Regions from separate parts of the Paenibacillus sp. FSL L8-0333 genome, predicted to be linked through region 1. Evidence: a T-box and tRNA genes for the amino acid it is inferred to sense, from the RefSeq annotation. Region 1 holds a T-box; the other holds one or more tRNA genes.
What was found. The T-box of region 1 lies ahead of trpS (tryptophan--tRNA ligase). A T-box ahead of a tRNA ligase gene usually reads a tRNA of that ligase, here a tRNA-Trp.
Positions count from the first base shown of each region.

Region 1 (3,380 bases):
CCAATATCGAATCGTAAAAATCCGTCTCGCTCCGAGTATCAAGAATCGTTACTTTTTTCATTTCTGCATTAGTCATCGTCATGTCCTTCCTTAGCCTCCCCTCTTCAACCTTTCATAGATTAAGACGGGGGAGGTATAGAAACGGTTTTTGTTTCGTTTAACTTTTTTGCCCAAAGCTCTCTAAATTATAGCATTCTATAAAAATTGAACGAAAAATGTTATGATAGGTTAAATTGGACATAATCAATAGTACGCACTTAAAAGTGCCATAGGTACTAAAAAGTACCCATACCATGGAGGTTATCATGACAACAACACCAACAACAACTGTCAAGAAAAAATACAATATTTCTGTTGAAGCCACACTAGAGGTCATCGGAGGGAAATGGAAATGCGTAATTCTATGTCATTTAACTCATGGCAAAAAACGCACCTCCGAGTTAAAACAGTTGATGCCCGGCATTACTCAAAAAATGTTAACCCAGCAGCTACGCGAGCTTGAGGCAGATGGAATCATCAACCGAATTGTTTATAATCAGGTTCCACCAAAAGTAGAATACGAGCTTAGTGAATATGGTGATAGTTTAAGCGATATTTTGACTGCATTATGTAATTGGGGAGAACAACATATCATTAAGCAATTCGGCGATAAATACGCTGTTTTAGAGGATAACATTTTAAATAAATAAACCGCTCTATCAAGGGTATGGTTGGATATTTATGCTGCGAGAGTTGTACTTCAATTATACGTTCATGAAAAAAGGACAGCTGAATCAAATCGATTCAACTGTCCAAAGCTTTGATTCACCCGTCCCTTGAATGGCGCACAGGAACATAACTTAAATTACGCCCTCTCCTCCAATTGCAGTTGCTGTGAATGATATGGGTCCAAATAGATTTATAGGCAAGTTGCTATCATTCTGAATTACCAATTCATAGTTGTGGACTCCAATATAAGCACCATCAACCCACTGAGCACTTAATTGAATATCAGTAATTGTAGTAAAACGATAAAAAGATCTATAAATATCGACTCCAGCTCGTCGGATGATAACAAGAAATTGGCTATTAGCAAGTGCAGTAAGACTAAAACTACCATTTAACTCGACTCTACTGGAGAAAGAAGCCGGATTAGCCGGACTAATATTTACTTGCGCTGTGGCTAAACCCGCTCCAGCTCCAGGAATCCCTGCAACCGTTATAGCTGTAGTAAACGGATCTAACGGGATTTTTGCCTGTGACCCATAACTTATTATTGTCGCCATTTATCATCACTCCATTTCAAGGTTATAGAGTAGTATATTGTGAATCCGCAATGATAGATTGGACTAAATTCCTGATGATTATATACATTTAAGGTATACTTTGCTAGATCATATAAACCTAGTTACCTTGTCAATCACCATACGATTTCCACTCATTGACAACACCCCTGTTCAGAATTACAATAATTCACATATCATGAACAACGATGACAAAGGGTAAGTAGACAGACGAACATGGTCTTCAGAGAGCCGGTGGTAGGTGCGAACCGGTGACCAGCGTATGCTCGAATGGCCTTTATAGTTGTTTTTCCGAACTATCTTAATGGATGCAGTAGGGAAAACCGGGGTTCCCGCCGTTATCAAGGGACCTGTATCGAGAATTAATTCAACCTCTCCGTACAGGTAAGAGAAGATCGAAAGCCAAGAATCGTAAGGTGACACGATCATTTAAGGTGGTACCACGACAACTTCGTCCTTATTGGATGAGGTTTTTTTGTCATTTAAAGGAGGTGATGGCCATGGATGATGGCTGGTGGTGGCGACTCGAGTGTAACCAAATGCTAAATAACAGGAGGAATTTTTATATGATGAACGAACGTGTCTTAACTGGAGATCGAGTGACTGGAAAGCTTCACCTTGGCCATTACGCCGGCAGCTTGCAGACCCGAGTAGCCCTTCAGGAGCAATATGAAACTTTTGTGTTTTTAGCGGATATTCAAGCCCTAACGACCCATTTTGATCGTCCGCAGCTGCTGGGTCAACATCTGCATGAGATCACACTGGACTATTTATCTGCAGGTATAAATCCGGAAAAAACAACTATATTTATTCAATCGATGATCCCTGAAATCGCAGAGCTGACCATCTTGTTCTCTATGTTTGTTACTGTGAATTCTTTACGGCATAATCCCACGATTAAAGCCGAATCAAAAAATTCCAGCTTAGATGAATTGTATTACGGTTTTCTAGGTTATCCAGTTAGTCAGACTGCTGACATAACTTTTTGTAAAGCAACGATCATTCCTGTAGGAGAAGACCAGCTCCCCCATCTGGAATTAACCCGCAAAATCGTCCGCAGATTCAACGAGCTGTACAGCCCGATACTGGTGGAACCCAAAGCGCTGATCAGTGAGACGCCGAGACTTGTGGGTACGGATGGCAACGCTAAAATGAGTAAAAGCCTTGGCAATGCCATCGAGCTGGACTCCACTAAGGAAGAAATCACCTTCAAGATAAGAAAAGCCACAACCGATCCTGCGCGTGTGCATAAAAATGATCCTGGACATCCAGATATCTGTCCTATTTTTGCTTATCATGGTTCTTTTCGCTCAGCGGGGGTAACCGAAATTCGTGAAGGCTGTGAGCGGGGTACCATGGGTTGTTCTGCTTGCAAACAGTTGATTTCGACAGCTCTAGATCAGCTTATAGAACCGATGCGAGAGCGGCGTTCCTATTATGCTACTAAGCCCAAGCTTGTGCAGGAAATCTTAATCTCTGGAACACAGCATGCCCGCAGCATTGCTCAGGAAACAATGGCCGAAGTACGTGAGGCTATGAGTCTTAACTATTTTTCAATCTAAAAATGATATTTATAGGTACTCAAAAAAGCCGGAAGCTCATTGGAAGAGATCCGGCTTTTTTCTTCTCCTTACAACACCCAATTTCCCTTACGGAATACGGGTTCAATCGTGCCGTCCGCCAGCTCTCCGTCAATATCCAGCTCTGCTGAACCGATCATAAAATCGACATGAGTTAAGCTGACATTAGCTCCTCTAGCCACAAGCTCTTCGTTCGTAAGCTTTGTGCCGCCTTCAATATTTACAGGATAAGCACTTCCTAGCGCGAAATGGCAGGAGGCATTCTCATCAATCCCTGTATTGTAAAAAATGCGGTTCAAGCGAGAGATTGGAGAATCATGCTGCACTAAGGCTACTTCTCCTAGATAAGATGCACCTTCATCCGTTGCCAGCAGTGAGGTTAAATGCTCGCGTCCGGATTCAGCTTCATAAGCTACGACTTTCCCCTTTTCAAAAGTGAATGAAAGTCCTTCAACTAAACGTCCATTCAAATTAAGAGGGAGCGTGCTTCTAACTGTGCCATTCACTCCAGTACGAT
Region 1 covers NZ_CP150186.1:2,923,562-2,926,941, reverse strand. The annotation lists gene NYE72_RS12915 (sigma-70 family RNA polymerase sigma factor) at 1-82, opposite strand, end outside; gene NYE72_RS12910 (winged helix-turn-helix transcriptional regulator) at 306-689, shown strand; gene NYE72_RS12905 (hypothetical protein) at 840-1,265, opposite strand; T-box leader at 1,463-1,745, shown strand; gene trpS (tryptophan--tRNA ligase) at 1,850-2,845, shown strand; gene NYE72_RS12895 (aminopeptidase) at 2,914-3,380, opposite strand, start outside.

Region 2 (3,380 bases), 3.0 Mb from region 1:
CGTGTTCTATATATTGTAAGTGCCACACATGAGCTAAATACTTATATCCCTCCACACCAGCATGAATGCTACGAACTGGTCTATTATTTACAGGGGGTAGGGACAACCAATGTTGGCCCACGAAGTTACCATTTTCGCTCCTCTTCTTTCGCGCTTGTGCCACCCAATCATAAACATGACGAGCACCACCGTGAGGATGCAAATGTATTATTTGTAGGCTTCCACTCGGAACACCCTAATATGAGTAATCTGCTCGGCGTATATGAAGATGATAAAGATCAGACCGTTCTTCAAATCCTGCTGCGAATGAAAGCAGAGTTTACACGTAAGCAAGACGGATTCTCTGAGCTTCTAAACCTACAAATGAGCGAGATTACCGTCCATCTTATGAGGCTTCTTAGTGCCTCTGGATATCAATCCCCATCAGAAGATCGAGTACAATATGTCCTTAATTATATGAATGAGCATTATCGCCATAAATTGTCCGTCGAAACACTATCAGAAATGTCCGGATATAGCTACGATCGTTTTCGCCATCTATTTAAAGAACGTTTCGGGTCTTCACCCCTGCGGTATTTGCTGTTAAAACGCCTGGATTATGCAAAATCTCTATTACGTCATACTCAGATGCAAATCTCTGAAGTATCTGCTGCTGCAGGTTTTGTGAACGATGCCCAATTCTGCAATATGTTTAAACGAGAAATAGGTCATACCCCGCGAGCATTCCGCATTAATAATCAATCAGGTTAATCACTAATCAGATTAAAAAAAGCCGTTGAAATAGAGAAACTCTCTATTCAACGGCTTAATCCTGTAAAACTAAGAACATAAAGAAAAAAGGTTAGTAAGATTGCTTATAAAAGCATTCTTACTAACCTTTTTAAGATACCGGCGAGAGGACTCGAACCTCCACGGTTTCCCACTCGATTTTGAGTCGAGCGCGTCTGCCATTCCGCCACGCCGGCACATATGAACTAAATGGAGGCGCCACCCAGATTTGAACTGGGGATAAAGCTTTTGCAGAGCTTTGCCTTACCACTTGGCTATGGCGCCATGTAAATTTTGGAGCGGACGACGGGAATCGAACCCGCGACCCTCGCCTTGGCAAGGCGATGCTCTACCGCTGAGCCACGTCCGCATAAAATGGCTGGGGATATAGGATTCGAACCTATGAGTGACGGAGTCAAAGTCCGTTGCCTTACCGCTTGGCTAATCCCCAATAACATTTTAAAGTAAAATGGGGCGACTGATGGGTCTCGAACCCACGAATGCCGGAACCACAATCCGGTGCGTTAACCCCTTCGCCACAGTCGCCATATTAAGTTGATATTGTTGCCATTATTCATTTTTAAAGAAAATGGGGCGGCCGATGGGTCTCGAACCCACGAATGCCGGAACCACAATCCGGTGCGTTAACCCCTTCGCCACGGCCGCCATATTAAACTTTAGAAAGAACTTGGCAGGGGCAGCAGGAATTGAACCCACACCAACGGTTTTGGAGACCGTTGTTCTACCTTTAAACTATGCCCCTAAAAACTGGTGGAGGATGATGGATTCGAACCACCGAACACTTACGTGAGCAGATTTACAGTCTGATGCGTTTGGCCACTTCGCTAATCCTCCAAGGATGGTGCCGGCGAGAGGACTTGAACCCCCAACCTACTGATTACAAGTCAGTTGCTCTACCAATTGAGCTACACCGGCATGGCACTCATTCTTTTGTGATGATAAATGGTGGCTCGGGACGGAATCGAACCGCCGACACGAGGATTTTCAGTCCTCTGCTCTACCGACTGAGCTACCGAGCCATGATGAAAATGGCGGAACCGACGGGATTCGAACCCGCGATCTCCTGCGTGACAGGCAGGCATGTTAGGCCAACTACACCACGGTTCCAAAAGATATAATTGCTTAAGTTAATTGGTTGCGGGGGCAGGATTTGAACCTGCGGCCTTCGGGTTATGAGCCCGACGAGCTACCGGGCTGCTCCACCCCGCGTCAGTAAAAATATGTTATGGTGGAGGCTGAGGGGATCGAACCCCCGACCCTCTGCTTGTAAGGCAGATGCTCTCCCAGCTGAGCTAAGCCTCCATAAACAACAATTGTTATTGTACCAAAGTCCACTAGGATAAATCAAGTGAAAATTTGGTGACCCGTATGGGATTCGAACCCATGTTACCTCCGTGAAAGGGAGGTGTCTTAACCCCTTGACCAACGGGCCATACTAATTAAAAATTTGTGGCGGAGAGAGAGGGATTCGAACCCTCGAGACGCTTGTGGCGCCTACACGATTTCCAATCGTGCTCCTTCGGCCAAACTCGGACACCTCTCCATATGGCTCCCCGAACAGGACTCGAACCTGTGACAACTCGATTAACAGTCGAGTGCTCTACCAACTGAGCTATCAGGGAATATTCATACCAAGCTTAATCGCCTGAAAACTGAATCCGAAACGAATCTGCATTCTAAGTATAGGATAAGCCCTCGACCGATTAGTATTGGTCAGCTCCATGCATTGCTGCACTTCCACCTCCAACCTATCTACCTCGTCGTCTTCAAGGGGTCTTACTAATTGGGAAATCTCATCTTGAGGGGGGCTTCACGCTTAGATGCTTTCAGCGCTTATCCCGTCCGTACGTAGCTACCCAGCCATGCTCCTGGCGGAACAACTGGTGCACCAGCGGTACGTCCATCCCGGTCCTCTCGTACTAAGGACAGCTCCTCTCAAATTTCCTGCGCCCACGACAGATAGGGACCGAACTGTCTCACGACGTTCTGAACCCAGCTCGCGTACCGCTTTAATGGGCGAACAGCCCAACCCTTGGGACCTACTTCAGCCCCAGGATGCGATGAGCCGACATCGAGGTGCCAAACCTCCCCGTCGATGTGGACTCTTGGGGGAGATAAGCCTGTTATCCCCAGGGTAGCTTTTATCCGTTGAGCGATGGCCCTTCCATGCGGTACCACCGGATCACTAAGTCCGACTTTCGTCCCTGCTCGACTTGTAGGTCTCGCAGTCAAGCTCCCTTATGCCTTTGCACTCTGCGAATGATTTCCAACCATTCTGAGGGAACCTTGGAACGCCTCCGTTACTCTTTAGGAGGCGACCGCCCCAGTCAAACTGCCCGCCTGACACGGTCCCCGTACCCGATTAGGGTACTAGGTTAGAACCTAGATACGATCAGGGTGGTATCCCAACGGCGCCTCCACCGAAGCTTGCGCTCCGATTTCTACGGCTCCCACCTATCCTGTACAGATCGTACCCAAATTCAATATCAAGCTGCAGTAAAGCTCCATGGGGTCTTTCCGTCTTGTCGCGGGTAACCTGCATCTTCACAGGTATTAAAATTTCACCGGATCTCTCGTTGAGACAGCGCCCA
Region 2 covers NZ_CP150186.1:5,944,095-5,947,474, forward strand. The annotation lists gene NYE72_RS26390 (AraC family transcriptional regulator) at 1-750, shown strand, start outside; tRNA gene NYE72_RS26395 (tRNA-Leu) at 887-965, opposite strand; tRNA gene NYE72_RS26400 (tRNA-Cys) at 980-1,053, opposite strand; tRNA gene NYE72_RS26405 (tRNA-Gly) at 1,064-1,138, opposite strand; tRNA gene NYE72_RS26410 (tRNA-Gln) at 1,145-1,219, opposite strand; tRNA gene NYE72_RS26415 (tRNA-His) at 1,239-1,314, opposite strand; tRNA gene NYE72_RS26420 (tRNA-His) at 1,359-1,434, opposite strand; tRNA gene NYE72_RS26425 (tRNA-Trp) at 1,458-1,531, opposite strand; tRNA gene NYE72_RS26430 (tRNA-Tyr) at 1,538-1,623, opposite strand; tRNA gene NYE72_RS26435 (tRNA-Thr) at 1,629-1,704, opposite strand; tRNA gene NYE72_RS26440 (tRNA-Phe) at 1,733-1,808, opposite strand; tRNA gene NYE72_RS26445 (tRNA-Asp) at 1,819-1,896, opposite strand; tRNA gene NYE72_RS26450 (tRNA-Met) at 1,922-1,998, opposite strand; tRNA gene NYE72_RS26455 (tRNA-Val) at 2,016-2,091, opposite strand; tRNA gene NYE72_RS26460 (tRNA-Glu) at 2,147-2,221, opposite strand; tRNA gene NYE72_RS26465 (tRNA-Ser) at 2,240-2,332, opposite strand; tRNA gene NYE72_RS26470 (tRNA-Asn) at 2,336-2,411, opposite strand; rRNA gene NYE72_RS26475 (23S ribosomal RNA) at 2,473-3,380, opposite strand, start outside.
Region 2: it encodes a tRNA-Trp, which carries the amino acid that the T-box ahead of trpS (tryptophan--tRNA ligase) is inferred to sense. The anticodon was not compared.